Regions from separate parts of the Pseudogracilibacillus amylolyticus genome, predicted to be linked through region 1. Evidence: riboswitches for the same ligand, from Rfam matches in the RefSeq annotation. Region 1 holds a riboswitch; the other holds the start of a gene.
The links. A riboswitch is a leader RNA that binds a small molecule or an ion and turns the genes downstream of it on or off. The one in region 1 is predicted to bind cyclic di-GMP.
Positions count from the first base shown of each region.

Region 2: linked by a shared signal. The riboswitch ahead of ACPYKA_RS05435 (chemotaxis protein CheX) and the one ahead of ACPYKA_RS07065 (methyl-accepting chemotaxis protein) in region 1 are both predicted to bind cyclic di-GMP.

Region 1 covers NZ_JBPPZG010000043.1:13,229-16,932, forward strand. Annotated here, with positions in the region: gene ACPYKA_RS07055 (ABC transporter ATP-binding protein) at 1-342, opposite strand, end outside; gene cysK (cysteine synthase A) at 441-1,367, opposite strand; cyclic di-GMP riboswitch class II at 1,597-1,681, shown strand; gene ACPYKA_RS07065 (methyl-accepting chemotaxis protein) at 1,798-3,528, shown strand; gene norA (multidrug efflux MFS transporter NorA) at 3,642-3,704, opposite strand, start outside.
Region 2 covers NZ_JBPPZG010000030.1:8,259-11,962, forward strand. Annotated here, with positions in the region: gene ACPYKA_RS05415 (TetR family transcriptional regulator) at 1-180, shown strand, start outside; gene ACPYKA_RS05420 (DMT family transporter) at 245-592, shown strand; gene ACPYKA_RS05425 (DMT family transporter) at 593-907, shown strand; gene ACPYKA_RS05430 (response regulator) at 1,129-1,485, opposite strand; gene ACPYKA_RS05435 (chemotaxis protein CheX) at 1,505-1,960, opposite strand; cyclic di-GMP riboswitch class I at 2,102-2,202, opposite strand; gene ACPYKA_RS05440 (hypothetical protein) at 2,921-3,094, opposite strand; gene ACPYKA_RS05445 (S8 family peptidase) at 3,242-3,704, shown strand, end outside.

The DNA.
Region 1 (3,704 bases):
TTTTTCTTCGGCTTCTTTTTTAGTCATATTTTTCAGTTTCAGCCCGTACGTAACATTGTCTAACACCGTCAACCACGGGAACAAGCCATCTTCCTGGAAAACAATAACACGATCAGATCCCGGTTCACTTACCTTTCTACCTGAGATTTGAATCGAACCTTCATCCGCTTTTTCTAGTCCTGCAATCACATATAATAATGTTGATTTTCCGCATCCTGAGGGGCCTACAATCGATACAAAGTTTCCCTTTTCAACGTCGATATTGATATTTTCAAGAACCTTTACATTCTCATTTTTTTCATTTTTAAAACTTTTATTAATACCGTTTATCGTCAAATACATTTTTTCACCTCAAATCGTTATTCTTTCTCATTAAAACAAATCGGTTTACTGAGCATTATAGTTAATAAAAAAATAGAGACTACTAATCTCCTACTCTCTTAATCAAACAGGTCGCTTGATAAATAACGTTCGCCAGTATCAGGCGCAATACATACGACTGTTTGACTCGGATGTAATCGACGTGCAACAAGTAGAGCAGCATATACAGACGCACCACCTGAGGGACCTAATAATATTCCTTCTTGAGCTGCTAATTTATGCACTGTTTGATAAGCATCATCATCCTCTATTCGAATAATTTCATCATAAACATCTGTATTTAATATTTTTGGAATAAATCCCGGACTTGTTCCGACTAGTTTATGTTTACCCGGCTTTCCACCTGAAAGAACCGGAGATCCTGCTGGCTCAACAACATGAGTTGAGATAGATTTATCATATTCTTTCAACGTTTCACCAGTTCCTGTAATCGTTCCTCCAGTACCTGCCGTGCAAACGAATGCAGCAAGTTTTTTCTTTTCGGCTTCCATTGCTTCAATAATTTCTTTCGCAGTTGAAATTCGATGTATATCTGGGTTTGCTTCATTTTCAAATTGCATTGGAATAAAACTATTTGGAATCTCAGCAGCTATTTCTTCCGCTTTTTCAATTGCAGCCGGCATCTTTCCTGCACTAGGTGTCAAAACTACTTTTGCACCAAATGCTTTTAAGATGTTTACCCTTTCCGCCGTAGAAGAGTCAGGCATGACGATAATCGCTTTGTAACCCTTTGCAGCAGCATTCATAGCAAGACCAATCCCAGTATTTCCAGAGGTTGGTTCTATAATCGTTGCACCTGGCTTTAATAGTCCAGCCTTTTCTGCTTGCTCAAGCATGTAAAACGCAGCACGATCTTTCACACTTCTACTCGGGTTAAAATATTCAAGTTTCACATAAATTTCCGCACCATTTGGATCTGCAATTCTATTTAATTTGACTAATGGAGTATTCCCAATTAATTCTGCAATATTGTTGACGATTTTCAAACTATTTTCTTCCTCTCGTAAAAGGTTATTTTTTATTATAGCAGAAAAATCTTATAATTCCTACCTTTTTACAGTGAATTAATGTGTAAAAAAGGAAGTTCTCTCCCATTTTTTGTGCCTAATTTTTGTTCAAGAATTAGTCACATTATTCTTGCACAAATGCAGGTAAAAAGTGTAAAATAATACAGTATGTAAAATTCTAATGACTTAGAACTTTATGTCTATTTTAAATCTAAAAGGAAGCTATGAACAGACAATCCATATGTGGGCACTTGATTGTTTGGGAGCAAGTAGTGCAACCGACCTACTCAGTTTAGGGTCGGTATTTTTATGGTTACGATTATAAAGTCAAACTAAGAGGTGATTAACATAAGAATAGCTTAATTTTTTAAAAACTATTAACACATACATATCGTGGAGGAAAAAAAGCATGAAACTTTTTATGAAAAAAACAAAATCATGGAATGAATATTTTAATCATTCAAGTGAAACTGATATTGCTGAGGTTGGTGATCGTGTAAAAGAACGATTAGCATTTATGAATATCAACGAAGAAAATTTAGCTAATATTCGTGAAGCATCATCGATCCTTTCGCCTTATAAAGTCGAAATTATTAACCAATTTTATAACAATATAACGGCGGTCAATCATTTGAAAACTATCATCAATCAACATTCAACCGTTGAACGATTAAGAAAAACGATGGAGAGATATTTTGAGCAATTTTTAGAAGCAGAGGTGAATATGGATTATGTCATGACGAGAATTATAATCGGACAAGTACATAGTCGCATTAATTTAACAGTAGAACATTTTATTTCTGCGCACCATATGTTAATCCAGATTATGACGTCGATTTTGATGGAAAAATTGCACAGTCAACCGAAACGGATGATGGATACCGTTCTTTCCATTCAAAAGTTAGCAACATTTGATCAGCAACTTATCGTTGAAGTATATATGGAAGAAACATTCAAATCCCTTTTATTTGGTATTTCCGATACACTTAATTACACTACTCAATTAGATGCTTCCAAACAGTTAATGTCAGAAGTGGATAATATGAACTTGGAAAGCCATAGTGTTTCAAGTGCGACTGAGGAAGTGAGTGCGTCCATTCTAGAGGTTGCAAATCAATCAATGAAGGTGGCTGAAGGAACAGATGACGCCGTAAAATCTGCCGAAGAGAGCAAACAAATTGTCCATGACACGTTAGAAGATATAGAGAAAGTAGGTCATGTTTATAATCAAGTGGTTCTGCAAGTTGATGAACTCAACCAAGAGATAGAGAAAACACATCATGTTGTTGAAGTGATTGGACAAATAACGGATCAAACAAACTTACTTGCGTTAAATGCAAGTATTGAGGCGGCAAGAGCTGGAGAACATGGAAAAGGTTTCTCCGTTGTAGCGAATGAAGTAAGAAAGCTAGCTGAGCACACAAAGGAACAAACATTACAAGTAACAACGAATATGGAAACATTACAGAATGTTGCAAATCTAGTCACAAAACAGATGACCAATACTGAAGAATTGATTAAAAAAAGTGTGGATGGTGCCAAAGTTGCGGATGAGGCTCTAAACAAGATTATGTTAGCGATGCAAGACATTAACCACGCTACTTCACAAATTGCGGCGATGTCAGAAGAGCAGACATCAGCTGTTGATGAAATTGCACGCCGTAACTCGATTATTTCTGGATTAAGTAATAGTTCACAAGAAATTGCAAAAGAAACAGCGAATGTTATTTTTGAATTAAGTAAGCAAATGGAAGATTATCGGAATACTTTTTTTGAAACAAATATTCGTTTAAATTCTAGAGACATTATTAAGGTGGCAAAAACCGACCATCTTCTTTGGAAATGGAAAATTTACAATATGCTTCTTGGGCTAGAAACATTTGATTCCGAGCAAGTAACCTCACATGAAACGTGCAGACTCGGCAAATGGTATTATAGCGACTTGTCTCAACAGGTGAAAGAAAATCCAGCCTATAAACAATTAGAAGAGCCGCATAAAGCCGTACATCATTTTGCCAAACAAGCGGTTACTTATTATAAACAAGGAAATGTAACAGCAACTGAAGAAGCGTTTGAACAAGTAATAAATTCTTCAAACACAGTAATTTCATTGTTATCGAAATTAGAAGCTGAGATATAAACAAGGTGTTGGAAACAGAGGGGGGAAAAATGTCCCCTCTTAACATTGACAAACCTTTCTTGACTCGCTCACTGGCTAAAAAATGTTCCCAACCTAATACAACCTATAATGGCTTATGAGCGAATAACCTTTTGTTTCTCCAAACGTTTTGGTTTTTTCCAAACCATTGATAAAGC
Region 2 (3,704 bases), on a different contig from region 1:
ACGATTCGAGAATCAATCAAACCAAATCGAACTGCAAAACTTATCATCGGCTTAGTCGAATCTGCAGCCGAGCAAGTATTTTTGTATGACTATAGTAATGAACACGAAATCGAAATACAACGAGATGAAGTCATTCAGTTTTTATTTAATGCTCTAGGAATTTCAAGAGAAAATAGTTAACATTTCGTTAACTTTACTTTATAATGAATGACAGTCATTCATATTTTGTCAGGAGGAAATTTTAATGGGAAAGGCATGGGGTTATGTCGCCCTAACATCTTTTTTTGAATTAGTATGGATCTTTGGATTTAACGTCGTAAATGCCTGGTGGCAATGGATTTTCATTATTGCATTTATTTTAATAGATTTTCACTTTCTAGCAAAAGCGTGTGAACTATTACCAACAGGAACTGTTTATGCCGTGTTCGCTGGAGTGGGAACACTCGGTACGACATTAATGGATATATTTTTATTCAACGAAACTATTAATTTCGGAAAAATAATTTTTATCATTATTTTAATCGTTGGTGTTGCGGGATTAAAAATAGCGGATGATGTAGACGAGAAAAAAGCAATGAAAGGTTTGAAGTAAATGGGTTGGATACTTGTATTTCTGGCATCTATAAGCGAGTTTGTCGGCGTTGTCGGCCTAAAAAAATACAGTGAAAATAAATCAATAATCAATACAGTATTATATCTTGGCGGATTCGCTATGTCCTTCGCATTTTTATACTATTCTTTTAAGTTTTTACAAGTGAGCACAGCATATGCCGTTTGGGTAGGAATTGGAACAGCCGGAGCCGTAATCATCAATATGATATTTTTCGGCGAATCAAAAAGCCGCGGCCGAATTACTAGCCTTGTACTAATTATCATTGGGGTTGTTGGATTACGAGCATTGTCATAGAATCTGCGCAATCGTTATATTGTTGTAAAAAACATTGCATCCCTAAAAGTAATTCACGAAGATAGCTTAAAAGGTGCTGGGACATAACTAGCCAAAAATAGTTAAATAAAAAGGTTCCAAGCAATAAAAAATTTGCTTGGAACCTTTTTTGTGGTTTTTTCCATCTTCCGCCACTATTTTACCATTCATGGCGGCGTTTTTTCTTAAGTTCTTTTCTACTTCTATAAAACTTTCTCAAGTGCTTCTTGAATACGTTCTCGAGTAAACGGTTTAACAATAAAGTCATTTGCTCCTGCCTGGATGGCATCGAGTACCATACCCTGTTGTCCCATTGCGGAACACATAATAATTTTTACGTCCGAATTTATTTTTTTAATTTCCTTAACTGCATCAACACCATTCATCTCAGGCATCGTGATATCCATTGTAATTAATTCCGGTGTTAGTTCCTTAAACTTTTCGATTGCATCTTTTCCATTTTCCGCCTCTCCAACGACTATATGACCAAGCTTTGTTAAGATATCTTTCAGTTGCATACGCATAAAAGCAGCATCATCTGTTACTAAAACGGATGCCATTTGTAATCCTCCCATCCTATTAATCAATCAATAAATATGTATTCATTTTTCCAACATTAACAAAATCAACTGTTATCTCCAACGCTTTTTTATAGCCGGATAATTTTGTATTTCCTTGCATGATGGTCGGTGCGGTAATATTAATGTCAGTTCCGCTATCTGCAATAGTTGTAGAAATCCCACCCGCAATCATATTTCCAAGCTCACCACTAAAGGACAAAAGCATATCACCTTCTAATGGCATCCCGAACATTCTCTCCCCAATCGAGCCAAAAGTAGTCTGGTCCCCTGAGAACACTAATTTCCCTTTAATGTCCCCAGTAATGCCGATTAGAACTCCGAAGAATAAGCGGAAATCTTGATTAATCACTCGCGGCCTCTCAAATTCATAGTCAATTGGGATCACTGTCTTAATGGATGTTAACGCTCCATTTAACAGTTTCGTAACCGCACTATTTCTTTCGTTAGTTGTCATTTTTCCACTCCTTTCCTATTATCTCTTACATTTTTATAAGAGAAACTTTTTAGTAATAGAAACTATTGGATCGATCTATCCTTATATATATAATTAGCGTGAAACATAGCCAAAATTTTCAATAAATAAGTTATTTTATCATTTGGCAGCCAGGCGATCATAGCGTAATTTATCATTCAATATACCCCTTAGACCCTTGAGCTTTGCGCCCCTTCTTTTCAGATAGTTTGCCTTTTCAACAGTTCTTTTGTACCATACGTTATATCTTATCGAATAATGTAGTAAAAAGCAATCACTTATTTTTCAGTTGTACATTTTTTTCCATTACGCCTTTCTCATTAAAGGGCGTTTCATATGATAGTGAAAAAAGAAGAGGAATGTACAAGCTTCAAAATCCTTATAATTTTAATGTTTCAGAAAATAATTATGACCCTGCGCTTTATCCGATCGAACCTTGAGCTGTTTCAAATAGAATTGATGTTTTCAACAACCTCACCATCTGTATCAAGGAGGGGAGATTGTATCGGTGGCCAGTCATCATAAGAAGATAACTAGTGATTTTACATATACCGCTGCTGCAATTCGAGCGCACGTGAGTTAGCAATTTTTTAGGCACTTCGCATGTTGAGGAGCGACTCTGCATCTTTTCTAGACACTAAGCATGTTGAGGGAGTGACTCTGCATCTTTTCTAGACACTAAGCATGTTGGGGGAGCGACTCTGCATCTTTTCTAGACACTAAGCATGTTAGGGGAGCGACTCTGCATCTTTTCTAGACACTAAGCATGTTAGGGGAGCGACTCTGCATCTTTTCTAGACACTAAGCATGTTGGGGGAGCGACTCTGCATCTTTTCTAGACACTAAGCATGTTAGGGGAGCGACTCTGCATCTTTTCTAGACACTAAGCATGTTAGGGGAGCGACTCTGCATCTTTTCTAGACACTAAGCATATGGGGGGAGCTACTTACTTCTTATAAGAAGTGCAACCCCAAAAATGACTTTATACCTTTGCACAAACGATACCTCGGTCAAAAATGTCAGCACAATTATCGTCAAGTAAAATACACATCCAAGTAATAGGAACCCTTCTTTCCAAAAACGTTTACGAACAACAAGTTCCCGCACCTTTTTCATTACCAATTCTCCCCTTCCCTTTATAAAGTGAAATAACGATCCAAAAAATCAACTAAATAGATGAAATTTTTTAAAAAAATTCTCCACCAAATGATTTACTTTTCGCCTACTTTTTTCTCTTTCGTTTAGTAAAGGAGGAGATTCAAAATGAAAAATTCCATTCATTACAAGGCTTCGGAGGTTGTTTCGATACTCGATACGTTAACGATGACACCGGAAAATTTAGATGTCATTAAAGCACGTGACGTATGGGAAATTTCTAAACAAGGGGAAGGAAATGTCGTGGCAGTTCTAGACACTGGAGTTGATACAGATCACCAAAGTTTAGCCCGCAATATTATTGGCGGATATAATTTTTCGGATGACGATAAAGGTGATCCATCAATCTACGAAGACTATGCAGGCCATGGCACACATGTCGCGGGAATAATCGCAGCATACCAAGACAAGGGAAGGGGAATTTTTGGAGTCGCTCCAAAGTGCAAATTACTCATTTTAAAGGTGATGAACAAAAATGGAGTTGGATCCTATAAATCTATCACGGAGGCAATTAACTTTGCGATGGACTGGACGGGGCCAAATGGAGAAAAAGTGAATGTTATAAATATGT